Azoarcus sp. KH32C: one gene and its partners. The main gene of each other region encodes a partner of the protein of the gene in region 2 in a complex. Links are inferred from orthologs where the notes say so. Each region holds a gene or a part of one and is shown on either strand. Other genes may lie near its edges.

What was found.
Region 1: sdhD (region 2) and frdD share a complex: the UniProt entries of both Escherichia coli proteins name them as parts of the enzyme complex. The link is inferred for Azoarcus sp. KH32C from one-to-one orthologs.
Region 3: sdhD (region 2) and frdA share a complex: the UniProt entries of both Escherichia coli proteins name them as parts of the enzyme complex. The link is inferred for Azoarcus sp. KH32C from one-to-one orthologs.
Region 4: sdhD (region 2) and AZKH_RS02630 share a complex: the UniProt entries of both Escherichia coli proteins name them as parts of the enzyme complex. The link is inferred for Azoarcus sp. KH32C from one-to-one orthologs.

Annotation. Positions count from the first base shown.
Region 1 is NC_020516.1:597,209-600,357, reverse strand. What follows is about bases 151-3,149. They hold frdD (fumarate reductase subunit FrdD), read right to left. Parts: upstream 1,835-3,149; coding sequence 1,466-1,834; downstream 151-1,465. Other genes in these bases: frdA (fumarate reductase (quinol) flavoprotein subunit), read right to left, coding at 2,992-3,149; AZKH_RS02625 (succinate dehydrogenase/fumarate reductase iron-sulfur subunit), read right to left, coding at 2,235-2,999; AZKH_RS02630 (fumarate reductase subunit C), read right to left, coding at 1,831-2,238; AZKH_RS02640 (ethylbenzene dehydrogenase-related protein), read right to left, coding at 151-1,354. Outside these bases: more of AZKH_RS02640, read right to left, coding at 47-150. UniProt on the Escherichia coli protein: Two distinct, membrane-bound, FAD-containing enzymes are responsible for the catalysis of fumarate and succinate interconversion; fumarate reductase is used in anaerobic growth, and succinate dehydrogenase is used in aerobic growth.
Region 2 is NC_020516.1:2,030,962-2,033,923, reverse strand. Bases 34-2,845 are described here. They hold sdhD (succinate dehydrogenase, hydrophobic membrane anchor protein), read right to left. Parts: upstream 1,708-2,845; coding sequence 1,360-1,707; downstream 34-1,359. Other genes in these bases: AZKH_RS08955 (GntR family transcriptional regulator), read right to left, coding at 2,196-2,845; sdhC (succinate dehydrogenase, cytochrome b556 subunit), read right to left, coding at 1,701-2,090; sdhA (succinate dehydrogenase flavoprotein subunit), read right to left, coding at 34-1,357. Also shown: more of sdhA, read right to left, coding at 1-33; more of AZKH_RS08955, read right to left, coding at 2,846-2,924. UniProt on the Escherichia coli protein: Membrane-anchoring subunit of succinate dehydrogenase (SDH).
Region 3 is NC_020516.1:594,827-597,972, reverse strand. Bases 1-2,996 are described here. They hold frdA (fumarate reductase (quinol) flavoprotein subunit), read right to left. Parts: upstream 2,395-2,996; coding sequence 607-2,394; downstream 1-606. Other genes in these bases: AZKH_RS02615 (DMT family transporter), read left to right, coding at 2,673-2,996; AZKH_RS02625 (succinate dehydrogenase/fumarate reductase iron-sulfur subunit), read right to left, coding at 1-614. Also shown: more of AZKH_RS02615, read left to right, coding at 2,997-3,146. UniProt on the Escherichia coli protein: Two distinct, membrane-bound, FAD-containing enzymes are responsible for the catalysis of fumarate and succinate interconversion; fumarate reductase is used during anaerobic growth, and succinate dehydrogenase is used during aerobic growth.
Region 4 is NC_020516.1:596,824-599,823, reverse strand. It holds AZKH_RS02630 (fumarate reductase subunit C), read right to left. Parts: upstream 1,705-3,000; coding sequence 1,297-1,704; downstream 1-1,296. Other genes in the region: frdA (fumarate reductase (quinol) flavoprotein subunit), read right to left, coding at 2,458-3,000; AZKH_RS02625 (succinate dehydrogenase/fumarate reductase iron-sulfur subunit), read right to left, coding at 1,701-2,465; frdD (fumarate reductase subunit FrdD), read right to left, coding at 932-1,300; AZKH_RS02640 (ethylbenzene dehydrogenase-related protein), read right to left, coding at 1-820. UniProt on the Escherichia coli protein: Two distinct, membrane-bound, FAD-containing enzymes are responsible for the catalysis of fumarate and succinate interconversion; fumarate reductase is used in anaerobic growth, and succinate dehydrogenase is used in aerobic growth.

The DNA of each region.
Region 1 (3,149 bases), 1.4 Mb from region 2 along the record:
CGCACCGGCACGGCCCCGGCGCTCACCGGGACCGTGCCTCTCGCCCTTACGGGAGCTTCACCGCCTTGATATCGGCCTTGCCCTTCGCACCGAGGCCGAGCGTCCTCACGAAGGACACGTGATGGCCCCGCGTCGTGATGTTGTCGTCGTGAATCGCGAAGCCGACGTTATAGACGCCCCCCGGCTTCAAGGCCTTGTCGTCCGCGTTCGTCAGCGCAAGCGGGCGGACCATGACGACGGTCCAAACCCCGTCCTTCCAGCTTGCGATCGCATTGTTGTCCGCCGCTGAACCCGACGCGTCGGCGCGGCTGACGACGTAGTCCGGCACCATGTCGCCTTCCTTCCATCCGGCGTTCGGATCGAAGGGCACGGCATTCTTCTCGCGGATCAGGAAGTGGTCGGCCTGGTGCAGCTTGTCGACGGTGATCGATTTGTAGCCCACCTTGGCCGCGTCCCACATGTACTTCGGCTGGTGAGTCTTCGGATCGGCATTGCCGCTGAACATGTCCTTGCCGCCGTCGCTCAACCGGAACTCCAGCACGTAGCCGTCGTCGGCCATCCCGACGGGATTGCTGCGGTGCGCACGCCACTGGATCAGGTCGAGGAAGCCGCCCGCGGCCTTGATCTTCTCGACTTCCGCGACACTCTTGCCGGTCTTCCAGTCCGACGGATCGCTGCGCGTTTCGGGCAGGTACTTGCGCACGTCGTTCTTCTTGATCGCCTGCAGCAGCGGGTTCGCGGCCGCCTCGTCCTTCGTGAATTGCTTCGGCATGTCGCGCTCGCCGTCGTGGCAGGTGAGCCAGCAGCCTTGCTGCGCGAAGCCCGGCACCTTGCCGTCGTCGATCATGACCGACATGCGGTCCTCGTAGATGCCCATCTCGGAGCCGTCCTGGACCGGCTTGTCGAGCTTGGGAAAACCGAACACCTTCCACTCGTGGCCGTCGAAACGCAGGTACTGGTGCTCGGAACCGGGGAAGGCGTTGTCCGTCTTCCACTGGAAGCGGAGGTAGGCATTCTTGCTGTCGTAGGCCGCCTGAACTTTCAGTTCCTTGAAGCCGGACTTGCCTTTCACCGGCCGCGGCTCGAGCGGCCCGCCCTTCACGAGCTTCTCGCCCAGGTCCTTCTCGGCGTCCTCCTCGTCGTGGCAAGAGGTACAGGAATCGCCGCGCTTCACTTCCTTCGACGCTCCCTTGTGCGCGTCGCTGCGCAGCCATTCGTACGAGGACTGCCCCGGATAGAAGAGCGTGACGGTCACCGCCGGGACCTTCGCCCAGTTGATCTTGGCGGGATCGGCCGCCTGCGTCGCGCCGATGCCGAGAGCCGCCAGCGCCACGACCAGTGCTGTCTTTTTCATGATGATTCCCCTTCTGCTCGTTGTCATGCCACAAGTGCCGGCGACGCCATCCCTAGCGGGAGAGCATCCGCGCGGCTCCGGTACGCCCGCGGCCCCGCGAGGCCGCCCCAATCAGAAACCGAGCGACAGCAATGCACCGGCCGCGAGCAGCGAACCGGCCGCCGCGAAGCCGTAGCAGACGAGCTTGGCGGCGATGCCTGCATGGACCCCGAGGTCGTGCAGGCTGTGAAAGATGCGATGCGCGGCGTGCCACAGGAAGAGCGCGACGACCGCGAACAGGAAAGCCTTTCCGGCCCAGTTCCGGGCGAACGCGAGCGCGTGGGGCCAGCTCAGCGCGTCCGGCGGGAAGATCAGCCCGAGCGGAACGGCGATCCCCGTGAGGAATACCAGCGCGGGCCCGAGCAGGGCCGCGAGCATGCCGCCGGCACCGAAGAGCGCCCAGAAGATCGGCGCATTCGAGCGTTTTTCGATCGCCTTCATCGCACGAGCCCCCATGCCGCGAGGAGCAGCGCGATGCTCGCGAGGATCGCGGCGCCGATGCCCGCGGCGGTAATCTCACCCGGCCGCAGGCGGTGCCCGCCGATCACGAGGGGGGGCATCGTCTTGGGCATGATCCGGAACCAGGTCCAGGCGTGGTAGCCGATCGCGGCAAGCAGCACGACGTGGAACGCGACCGACAGAGGGCTTCTCAGGGCGTCGAGCCAGCCGTTCCACGCCGCCTCGCCTTGTGCGAGCCGCAGCAGGCCGACAAGCAGCACGATCGCGTAGGCGGCGACGAAGAGCGCCGTGCCCTCGTGGATCATGTACTCGACGAAGAAGGGGTTGCGGCGCCACCAGCCGGTCATCGGGCGCATATAAGGACGACGGGGATCGGGCACGCTCATCGCTCGCCTCCCTTGGGCTTCCCCCAGCGCAGGAAGTAGTCCTTCGCGGCGAGGGTCTTGTTCTGATTGACGGCATTGGCCGGATCGACGTGCTTGGGGCAGACCTCCGAGCAGTATCCGACCGCGGTGCAGTTGAAGGCACCGGCCTCGGAGCCCGCGATCTTCATCCGCTCGGCAGCGCCGCCGTCGCGCGAGTCGACGTTGTAACGGTGCAGCAGCGCCATGATGCCCGGCCCGACAAACTCGGGGTTGAGGCCGTATTGCGGGCAGGCGGCGTAACATAGCAGGCAGTTGATGCAGGAGCTGAACTGCTCGTAGACGTCGCGCTCGGCCGGCGTCTGCAGGTACTCGCCTTCGGCCAGCGTGCGCGGCGTCTTCGGCACGATGTAGGGCTTGATCTGCTCCAGCTTCTGGATGAAATCGTCGATCACGACGACCAGATCGCGCTCGATCGGGAAGTGGGCCAGGGCCTCCACGCGCACGCGGCGCGGATGGAAATCGCGCAGGAAGGTCTTGCACGACAGCCGCGGTACGCCGTCGATCATCATGCCGCAGCTGCCGCAGATCGCCATCCGGCAGGACCAGCGGAAGCTCAGCGAGCCGTCCAGGTAATCCTTGATGTACTGCAGACCCTGCAGCACCGACATGTCGTCGGTGAAAGGCACCGTGTAGACCTGCGGCACAGGCTCGACGTCCTGCTCGGGTCGATAGCGCAGGACTTCGATTTCGATCCGCTTCTCGGGCACCGGAGCGTCACGCACGATGAGCCTCCCTTTCCTGTTCGGCCTTCTCGCCCGCCGCTCCATACGCGCGCGTGCCGGGGGGCGAGCGCGTGATCTTCACGTCGCCATAGTCGATGCGCGGCGCATCGTCGCCCGCGTAATGGGCCTGCGAATGCTTGAGGAAGTTCA
Region 2 (2,962 bases):
CGCCGGTCTGGTTTTCCAGACGGGCCATCCGGGCGAGCGACGCGTCGGCAGCACCTTCGGGCAGCGGACGCAGCACCAGATTGCCGCTCTTGAAGTCTTCGACCACCGTTTCGCCGGCCGACTTGCCGAACACCAGCAGGTCGAGCAGCGAGTTCGTGCCGAGACGGTTGGCGCCATGCACCGAGGCACATGCGCATTCGCCCGCGGCGTAGAACCCCTGCACCGGCGCATTCGCGTTGCCGTCCTTCGGCACCACGACCTGACCCTTGTAGTTGGTCGGAATGCCGCCCATCTGATAGTGGCAGGTCGGTACGACCGGGATCGGCGCCTTGATCGGATCCACGCCGGCGAACTGGATCGAGATTTCACGAATGCCGGGCAGGCGCTTCATGATGGTCTCGGGCGACAGATGCGTGATGTCGAGCAGCACGTGGTCCTTTTCAGGACCGCAGCCGCGACCTTCGTTAATCTCGGTCACCATCGAACGCGAGACGACATCGCGCGAGGCCAGATCCTTCAGGTTCGGTGCATAACGTTCCATGAAGCGCTCGCCCGCGGCGTTCCGCAGGATACCGCCTTCGCCGCGCACACCTTCGGTGATCAGCACACCTGCGCCGGCCACGCCGGTCGGGTGGAACTGCCAGAATTCCATATCTTCCAGCGGGATGCCGGCGCGAGCCGCCATACCGACGCCGTCACCGGTGTTGATGAACGCGTTGGTCGAGCTGTAGAAGATACGGCCAGCACCGCCAGTAGCGAAAATCGTTGCCTTAGAGTGGAAGATGCTGACTTCACCGGTTTCCATTTCGAGCGCGGTAACGCCGAGGACGTTGCCGTCCTGATCGCGGATCAGGTCGAGGGCCATCCATTCGACGAAGAACTGGGTGTTCGCGCGGACGTTGCGCTGATACAGCGCGTGCAGCATCGCATGACCGGTACGGTCCGCGGCCGCACAGGAGCGCGAAACCGGGGATTGGCCGTAATTCTGCGAGTGACCGCCGAACGGACGCTGGTAGATCTTGCCGTTGTCCGTGCGGTCGAACGGCATGCCGTAGTGTTCGAGCTCGACGACCACTTCATTGGCCTTGCGACACATGAATTCGATCGCATCCTGGTCACCCAGCCAGTCCGACCCCTTGACGGTGTCGTACATATGCCAGTGCCAGTTGTCTTCGGTCGAATTACCCAACGAAGCAGCCACGCCGCCCTGCGCCGCAACGGTGTGCGAGCGGGTCGGGAAAACCTTGGTCAGCACGGCGGTCTTGAGGCCGGCTTCTGACAGTTGCAGCGCCGCACGCAGACCGGCACCACCGGCACCAACGATAACGGCATCAAAAGTACGCTTAGCGACAGTCACGCTCACAGCCTCCACAGAATCTGGGCAGCCCAGCCGGCGTAGCCGACGAGCACGAAGATCGTTACGACATGCAGGGTCAGACGAACACCGACCGGCTTGATGTAGTCCATCCAGATGTCACGCACACCGATCCAGGCGTGATAGAACAGCGACAGAAAGAACAGGAAGGCGAAGAAGCGGACGATTCCGTTGCGGAACAGGCCCGACCATGCCTGGTAGTTCATTTCGGGCAAGCCGAGCGTGGCGGCCGCGAACAGGACGGTGAAGATCACCATGAAGACGGCCGTGATGCGCTGGGCAATCCAGTCGCGCAGACCGTAATGAGCACCGACGACGATACGCTTTACCACAGCTTCACCCCCACAATCACGGTCAGCGTAAGGCTCACGAAGAGGACGATACGCGCGCTGTTGCGGGCGGATTGAAGATCCAGACCCTTATGGAGATCCAGCAGCAGGAAGCGGATGCCGGCACAGAAGTGATGCAGGTAGGCCCACAACAGGCCCAACAGCAGCAGCTTGACGAGCGGATTACCGACAATGCTCTTGTATGTTGCAAAGGACTCAGGCGAGCCGAGACTGCGATCGAACAGGAACAGCAGGAAGGGCAGCATCAGGAACAGGCCTGCACCGCTTACCCGGTGAAGAATTGAGACGATGCCCGGCAACGGCAACCGGATCTCGTTCAGGGCCAGGAATTTTGGCCTCTGCTTGCGTACTACAGCTTCTGACATATTGTTTTTCCCCTCGATGAGCGACGGTTTCCCGACGCGGTTCTCCCAAACTGCAAAGAGCCAGAATTATATACGCTGAATGTCCCTATGCCTTCCGCTGAAGGGCTAGTTCAATTCATTCAAATAAAAGTGCTCGGCCGTGGAATACAAACCACGACGCCATTCAACCGGTCTGTCGCCATAGGTATATGTCACGCGCTCAACCGAAAGCAGCGGCGTACCTTCGGGAACGCGGAGGGTATCGCTGGTGGAACGATCGGCGCCGACCGCGCGGATGCGCTCCTGCGCACGAATCATCCTCAAACCGAAACGGGTTTCGAACAGGCTGTATAGCGAACCGTTCCAGCTCTGAAGAACTTCGAGAGTCAGACCCTGGAATATCTCGCCCGGCAGATAGATCTCGTCGACGACGACGGGCTTCTGCGCAAAACGCAACACCCGCCGAACGATGATGATCGGATCGCCGAGCGCAATTCCGAGCATCCGGGAGGCTTCCTGGCCGGCCTTGGCGCGCCAGCAATCCATCGGTACGCTCTGCGGATGGGCAAGATCGCCATCCATCGGAACGAGACGCAAAAAACGGAAGAGAGCACGGGGGTCGTTATGCGACGCAACGAACGTGCCCTTCCCCTGCTTGCGAACAAGGAGATTTTCAGCGGCCATTTCGTCGATGGCCTTGCGCACGGTTCCCTGCGAAACGCTGAACCGCGCGGCGAGCTCTTGCTCGCTCGGAATCACCTGCCCGGGACGCCATTCCCCCGACTCAAGTGCCTGAAGAATCAGGCTCTTGATTTGCCGGTAGAGCGGACTGAAAGTTGGAGATTCCTGTGCCATGGACGCATTTCAACACAAAATTTCGCGAGCGTCCATTA
Region 3 (3,146 bases), 1.4 Mb from region 2 along the record:
TCGGAGCCCGCGATCTTCATCCGCTCGGCAGCGCCGCCGTCGCGCGAGTCGACGTTGTAACGGTGCAGCAGCGCCATGATGCCCGGCCCGACAAACTCGGGGTTGAGGCCGTATTGCGGGCAGGCGGCGTAACATAGCAGGCAGTTGATGCAGGAGCTGAACTGCTCGTAGACGTCGCGCTCGGCCGGCGTCTGCAGGTACTCGCCTTCGGCCAGCGTGCGCGGCGTCTTCGGCACGATGTAGGGCTTGATCTGCTCCAGCTTCTGGATGAAATCGTCGATCACGACGACCAGATCGCGCTCGATCGGGAAGTGGGCCAGGGCCTCCACGCGCACGCGGCGCGGATGGAAATCGCGCAGGAAGGTCTTGCACGACAGCCGCGGTACGCCGTCGATCATCATGCCGCAGCTGCCGCAGATCGCCATCCGGCAGGACCAGCGGAAGCTCAGCGAGCCGTCCAGGTAATCCTTGATGTACTGCAGACCCTGCAGCACCGACATGTCGTCGGTGAAAGGCACCGTGTAGACCTGCGGCACAGGCTCGACGTCCTGCTCGGGTCGATAGCGCAGGACTTCGATTTCGATCCGCTTCTCGGGCACCGGAGCGTCACGCACGATGAGCCTCCCTTTCCTGTTCGGCCTTCTCGCCCGCCGCTCCATACGCGCGCGTGCCGGGGGGCGAGCGCGTGATCTTCACGTCGCCATAGTCGATGCGCGGCGCATCGTCGCCCGCGTAATGGGCCTGCGAATGCTTGAGGAAGTTCACGTCGTCGCGCGCGGTGTAGCCATCGAGGCGCTGGTGGGCGCCGCGCGATTCGCGGCGGTTCAGCGCCGAATGCGCCATCGCCTGCGCAACATCGAGCTGGTACCCGAGTTCGACGGCCAGCAGCCATTCGGTGTTCCAGACGCGCGACTGGTCTTCGACACGGACCTTATGGAAGCGGTGCTTCAGCTCCGCGAGCTTGTCGCAGGTGGCCCGCATCGTGGCAGCGTCGCGATAGATGCCGCAGCCGTTTTCCATCGACTCGGCCATCTCCTTGCGCAAGGTGGCGATGCGTTCGCTGCCCGACGGATGCGTCACGAGCGCGAGTGTCCGCTGCTCGATGGATTCGGCCTGCTTCAGCAGCCGGGCGGAATCTGCCGGTGGCACGTTGCGCGCGAACGCAGCTGCCTCGATGCCGGCCGTCTTGCCGAACACGCACAGTTCCGCGAGCGAATTCGAGCCGAGCCGGTTGGCCCCGTGGATGCCGACGCTCGAGCATTCGCCGGCCGCGAAGAGCCCGGGCAGCGGCGACGCGCAGCGCCCGTCCACGAGGATTCCGCCCATCGTGTAATGCACGGCAGGGCGCACCGGGATTGGCGTCAGCGCGGGGTCGACGCCGAGGAACTCCTCGGCGAGCTCGTAGATCTGCGGCAGGCGCTCGCGCAGCTTCGCCTCGCCGAGGTGACGCAGGTCCAGATGCACAACCGGGCCCTGCGGGCTGTCGATCGTGCGCCCCTTCTGCTGCTCGTACCAGAACGCCTGGCTCAGGCGATCGCGCGGGCCGAGCTCCATCGCCTTGTTGCGCGGCGTCGGCTCCGCGGGCCCGAGCCCGTAATCCTGCAGGTAGCGGTAGCCGTCCTTGTTGAGCAGAAAGCCGCCCTCGCCGCGGCAGGCTTCGGTGAACAGCAGGCCCGTGCCCGGCATGCAGGTCGGGTGGTACTGGACGAACTCCATGTCGCGCAGCGGCACGCCATGCCGGTAGGCGAGCGACATGCCGTCGCCGGTGACGATGCCGCCGTTGGTGTTCTCGCGGAAGACGCGGCCGGCGCCCCCGGTGGCGATGATCACCGCGCCCGCCTCGATCAGCGTGAACTCGCGCGACGCGATCTGCACCGCGACGACGCCCTGCGCGCGGCCGTCCTCGACGATGAGATCGACGCAGAAATACTCGTCGAAGCGGCGGATCGACGGATACTTGATCGAGGTCTGGAACAGCGTGTGGAGCATGTGGAAGCCGGTCTTGTCGGCGGCGAACCACGTGCGCTCGATCTTCATGCCGCCGAAAGCGCGCACGTTGATGTGGCCGTCTTCCTTGCGGCTCCACGGGCAGCCCCAGTGCTCCAGCTGCACCATCTCCTCGGTGCAGCGCGAGACGAAGTCGTCGACCACGTCCTGCTCGCACAGCCAGTCGCCGCCGGCCACGGTGTCGTGAAAATGGTCTTCGAGGCTGTCGTGGGCCTGCACGACACCCGCCGAGCCGCCTTCGGCCGCGACGGTATGGCTGCGCATCGGATAGACCTTGGAGATCAGCGCGATCCTGAGACTCGGATCGGCCTCGGCGACCGCGATCGCCGCCCTCAGCCCCGCGCCGCCGGCACCGACAATCGCCACGTCCGCCTTGAATGCTTCCACGCTCGTCTCCTCCCTTCCCAGCGGGAAGCGGTGAAAACACTTTGGAAAATCTCTGGAGCCGGCATAAACGCGACCTGCCGACAGGTACTGGAAACAAGGACTGCGATTGCGGGATTGGCAATCAAGTGAAGTGTAATCCTTGTCGGCTTCATGGGCAATTCCATTCGGCATAATTCGCAACTTCCGATGGCAAGACCCGGCCTTGTTCCGCCCCATTGTGCCGCTATGATGTCGGGCTTCATCCCTCCTCGCCGTCACGCGGCGCGACATCGCCACTCATGCCCACGCTGCCCCCACGCCTGGCCGCACTCACTCCGCTGCTCTTCGTGCTGCTTTGGAGCACCGGCTTCATCGGCGCCAAATTCGGCCTGCCCTACGCGGAACCGCTGACCTTTCTCGCGACACGCTACGTGCTGGTGATCGCGCTGATGGGCGCACTGGCACTGCTGATGCGCGCGCCGTGGCCGAAGGACTTGCGTCAGGTCGGGCACATCGGGGTCGCCGGCCTGCTGCTGCAGGCGACCTATCTCGGCGGCGTGTTCATGGCGATCCATCGCGGCCTGCCCGCCGGCGTCACGGCACTCGTGGTCGGCATGCAACCGCTGCTCACCGCGCTCGGCGCCGGGTGGCTACTCGGCGAGCGCGTCACGCCGCGGCAGTGGGCAGGGCTCGCGCTCGGCTTCGTCGGCGTGACGCTGGTCGTCAGCAACAAGGTCTCGGTCGGCAGCGGCCTGGCGGAACTCGGCTGGATG
Region 4 (3,000 bases), 1.4 Mb from region 2 along the record:
CCAGCACGTAGCCGTCGTCGGCCATCCCGACGGGATTGCTGCGGTGCGCACGCCACTGGATCAGGTCGAGGAAGCCGCCCGCGGCCTTGATCTTCTCGACTTCCGCGACACTCTTGCCGGTCTTCCAGTCCGACGGATCGCTGCGCGTTTCGGGCAGGTACTTGCGCACGTCGTTCTTCTTGATCGCCTGCAGCAGCGGGTTCGCGGCCGCCTCGTCCTTCGTGAATTGCTTCGGCATGTCGCGCTCGCCGTCGTGGCAGGTGAGCCAGCAGCCTTGCTGCGCGAAGCCCGGCACCTTGCCGTCGTCGATCATGACCGACATGCGGTCCTCGTAGATGCCCATCTCGGAGCCGTCCTGGACCGGCTTGTCGAGCTTGGGAAAACCGAACACCTTCCACTCGTGGCCGTCGAAACGCAGGTACTGGTGCTCGGAACCGGGGAAGGCGTTGTCCGTCTTCCACTGGAAGCGGAGGTAGGCATTCTTGCTGTCGTAGGCCGCCTGAACTTTCAGTTCCTTGAAGCCGGACTTGCCTTTCACCGGCCGCGGCTCGAGCGGCCCGCCCTTCACGAGCTTCTCGCCCAGGTCCTTCTCGGCGTCCTCCTCGTCGTGGCAAGAGGTACAGGAATCGCCGCGCTTCACTTCCTTCGACGCTCCCTTGTGCGCGTCGCTGCGCAGCCATTCGTACGAGGACTGCCCCGGATAGAAGAGCGTGACGGTCACCGCCGGGACCTTCGCCCAGTTGATCTTGGCGGGATCGGCCGCCTGCGTCGCGCCGATGCCGAGAGCCGCCAGCGCCACGACCAGTGCTGTCTTTTTCATGATGATTCCCCTTCTGCTCGTTGTCATGCCACAAGTGCCGGCGACGCCATCCCTAGCGGGAGAGCATCCGCGCGGCTCCGGTACGCCCGCGGCCCCGCGAGGCCGCCCCAATCAGAAACCGAGCGACAGCAATGCACCGGCCGCGAGCAGCGAACCGGCCGCCGCGAAGCCGTAGCAGACGAGCTTGGCGGCGATGCCTGCATGGACCCCGAGGTCGTGCAGGCTGTGAAAGATGCGATGCGCGGCGTGCCACAGGAAGAGCGCGACGACCGCGAACAGGAAAGCCTTTCCGGCCCAGTTCCGGGCGAACGCGAGCGCGTGGGGCCAGCTCAGCGCGTCCGGCGGGAAGATCAGCCCGAGCGGAACGGCGATCCCCGTGAGGAATACCAGCGCGGGCCCGAGCAGGGCCGCGAGCATGCCGCCGGCACCGAAGAGCGCCCAGAAGATCGGCGCATTCGAGCGTTTTTCGATCGCCTTCATCGCACGAGCCCCCATGCCGCGAGGAGCAGCGCGATGCTCGCGAGGATCGCGGCGCCGATGCCCGCGGCGGTAATCTCACCCGGCCGCAGGCGGTGCCCGCCGATCACGAGGGGGGGCATCGTCTTGGGCATGATCCGGAACCAGGTCCAGGCGTGGTAGCCGATCGCGGCAAGCAGCACGACGTGGAACGCGACCGACAGAGGGCTTCTCAGGGCGTCGAGCCAGCCGTTCCACGCCGCCTCGCCTTGTGCGAGCCGCAGCAGGCCGACAAGCAGCACGATCGCGTAGGCGGCGACGAAGAGCGCCGTGCCCTCGTGGATCATGTACTCGACGAAGAAGGGGTTGCGGCGCCACCAGCCGGTCATCGGGCGCATATAAGGACGACGGGGATCGGGCACGCTCATCGCTCGCCTCCCTTGGGCTTCCCCCAGCGCAGGAAGTAGTCCTTCGCGGCGAGGGTCTTGTTCTGATTGACGGCATTGGCCGGATCGACGTGCTTGGGGCAGACCTCCGAGCAGTATCCGACCGCGGTGCAGTTGAAGGCACCGGCCTCGGAGCCCGCGATCTTCATCCGCTCGGCAGCGCCGCCGTCGCGCGAGTCGACGTTGTAACGGTGCAGCAGCGCCATGATGCCCGGCCCGACAAACTCGGGGTTGAGGCCGTATTGCGGGCAGGCGGCGTAACATAGCAGGCAGTTGATGCAGGAGCTGAACTGCTCGTAGACGTCGCGCTCGGCCGGCGTCTGCAGGTACTCGCCTTCGGCCAGCGTGCGCGGCGTCTTCGGCACGATGTAGGGCTTGATCTGCTCCAGCTTCTGGATGAAATCGTCGATCACGACGACCAGATCGCGCTCGATCGGGAAGTGGGCCAGGGCCTCCACGCGCACGCGGCGCGGATGGAAATCGCGCAGGAAGGTCTTGCACGACAGCCGCGGTACGCCGTCGATCATCATGCCGCAGCTGCCGCAGATCGCCATCCGGCAGGACCAGCGGAAGCTCAGCGAGCCGTCCAGGTAATCCTTGATGTACTGCAGACCCTGCAGCACCGACATGTCGTCGGTGAAAGGCACCGTGTAGACCTGCGGCACAGGCTCGACGTCCTGCTCGGGTCGATAGCGCAGGACTTCGATTTCGATCCGCTTCTCGGGCACCGGAGCGTCACGCACGATGAGCCTCCCTTTCCTGTTCGGCCTTCTCGCCCGCCGCTCCATACGCGCGCGTGCCGGGGGGCGAGCGCGTGATCTTCACGTCGCCATAGTCGATGCGCGGCGCATCGTCGCCCGCGTAATGGGCCTGCGAATGCTTGAGGAAGTTCACGTCGTCGCGCGCGGTGTAGCCATCGAGGCGCTGGTGGGCGCCGCGCGATTCGCGGCGGTTCAGCGCCGAATGCGCCATCGCCTGCGCAACATCGAGCTGGTACCCGAGTTCGACGGCCAGCAGCCATTCGGTGTTCCAGACGCGCGACTGGTCTTCGACACGGACCTTATGGAAGCGGTGCTTCAGCTCCGCGAGCTTGTCGCAGGTGGCCCGCATCGTGGCAGCGTCGCGATAGATGCCGCAGCCGTTTTCCATCGACTCGGCCATCTCCTTGCGCAAGGTGGCGATGCGTTCGCTGCCCGACGGATGCGTCACGAGCGCGAGTGTCCGCTGCTCGATGGATTCGGCCTGCTTCAGCAGCCGGGCGGAATCTGCCGGTGGCAC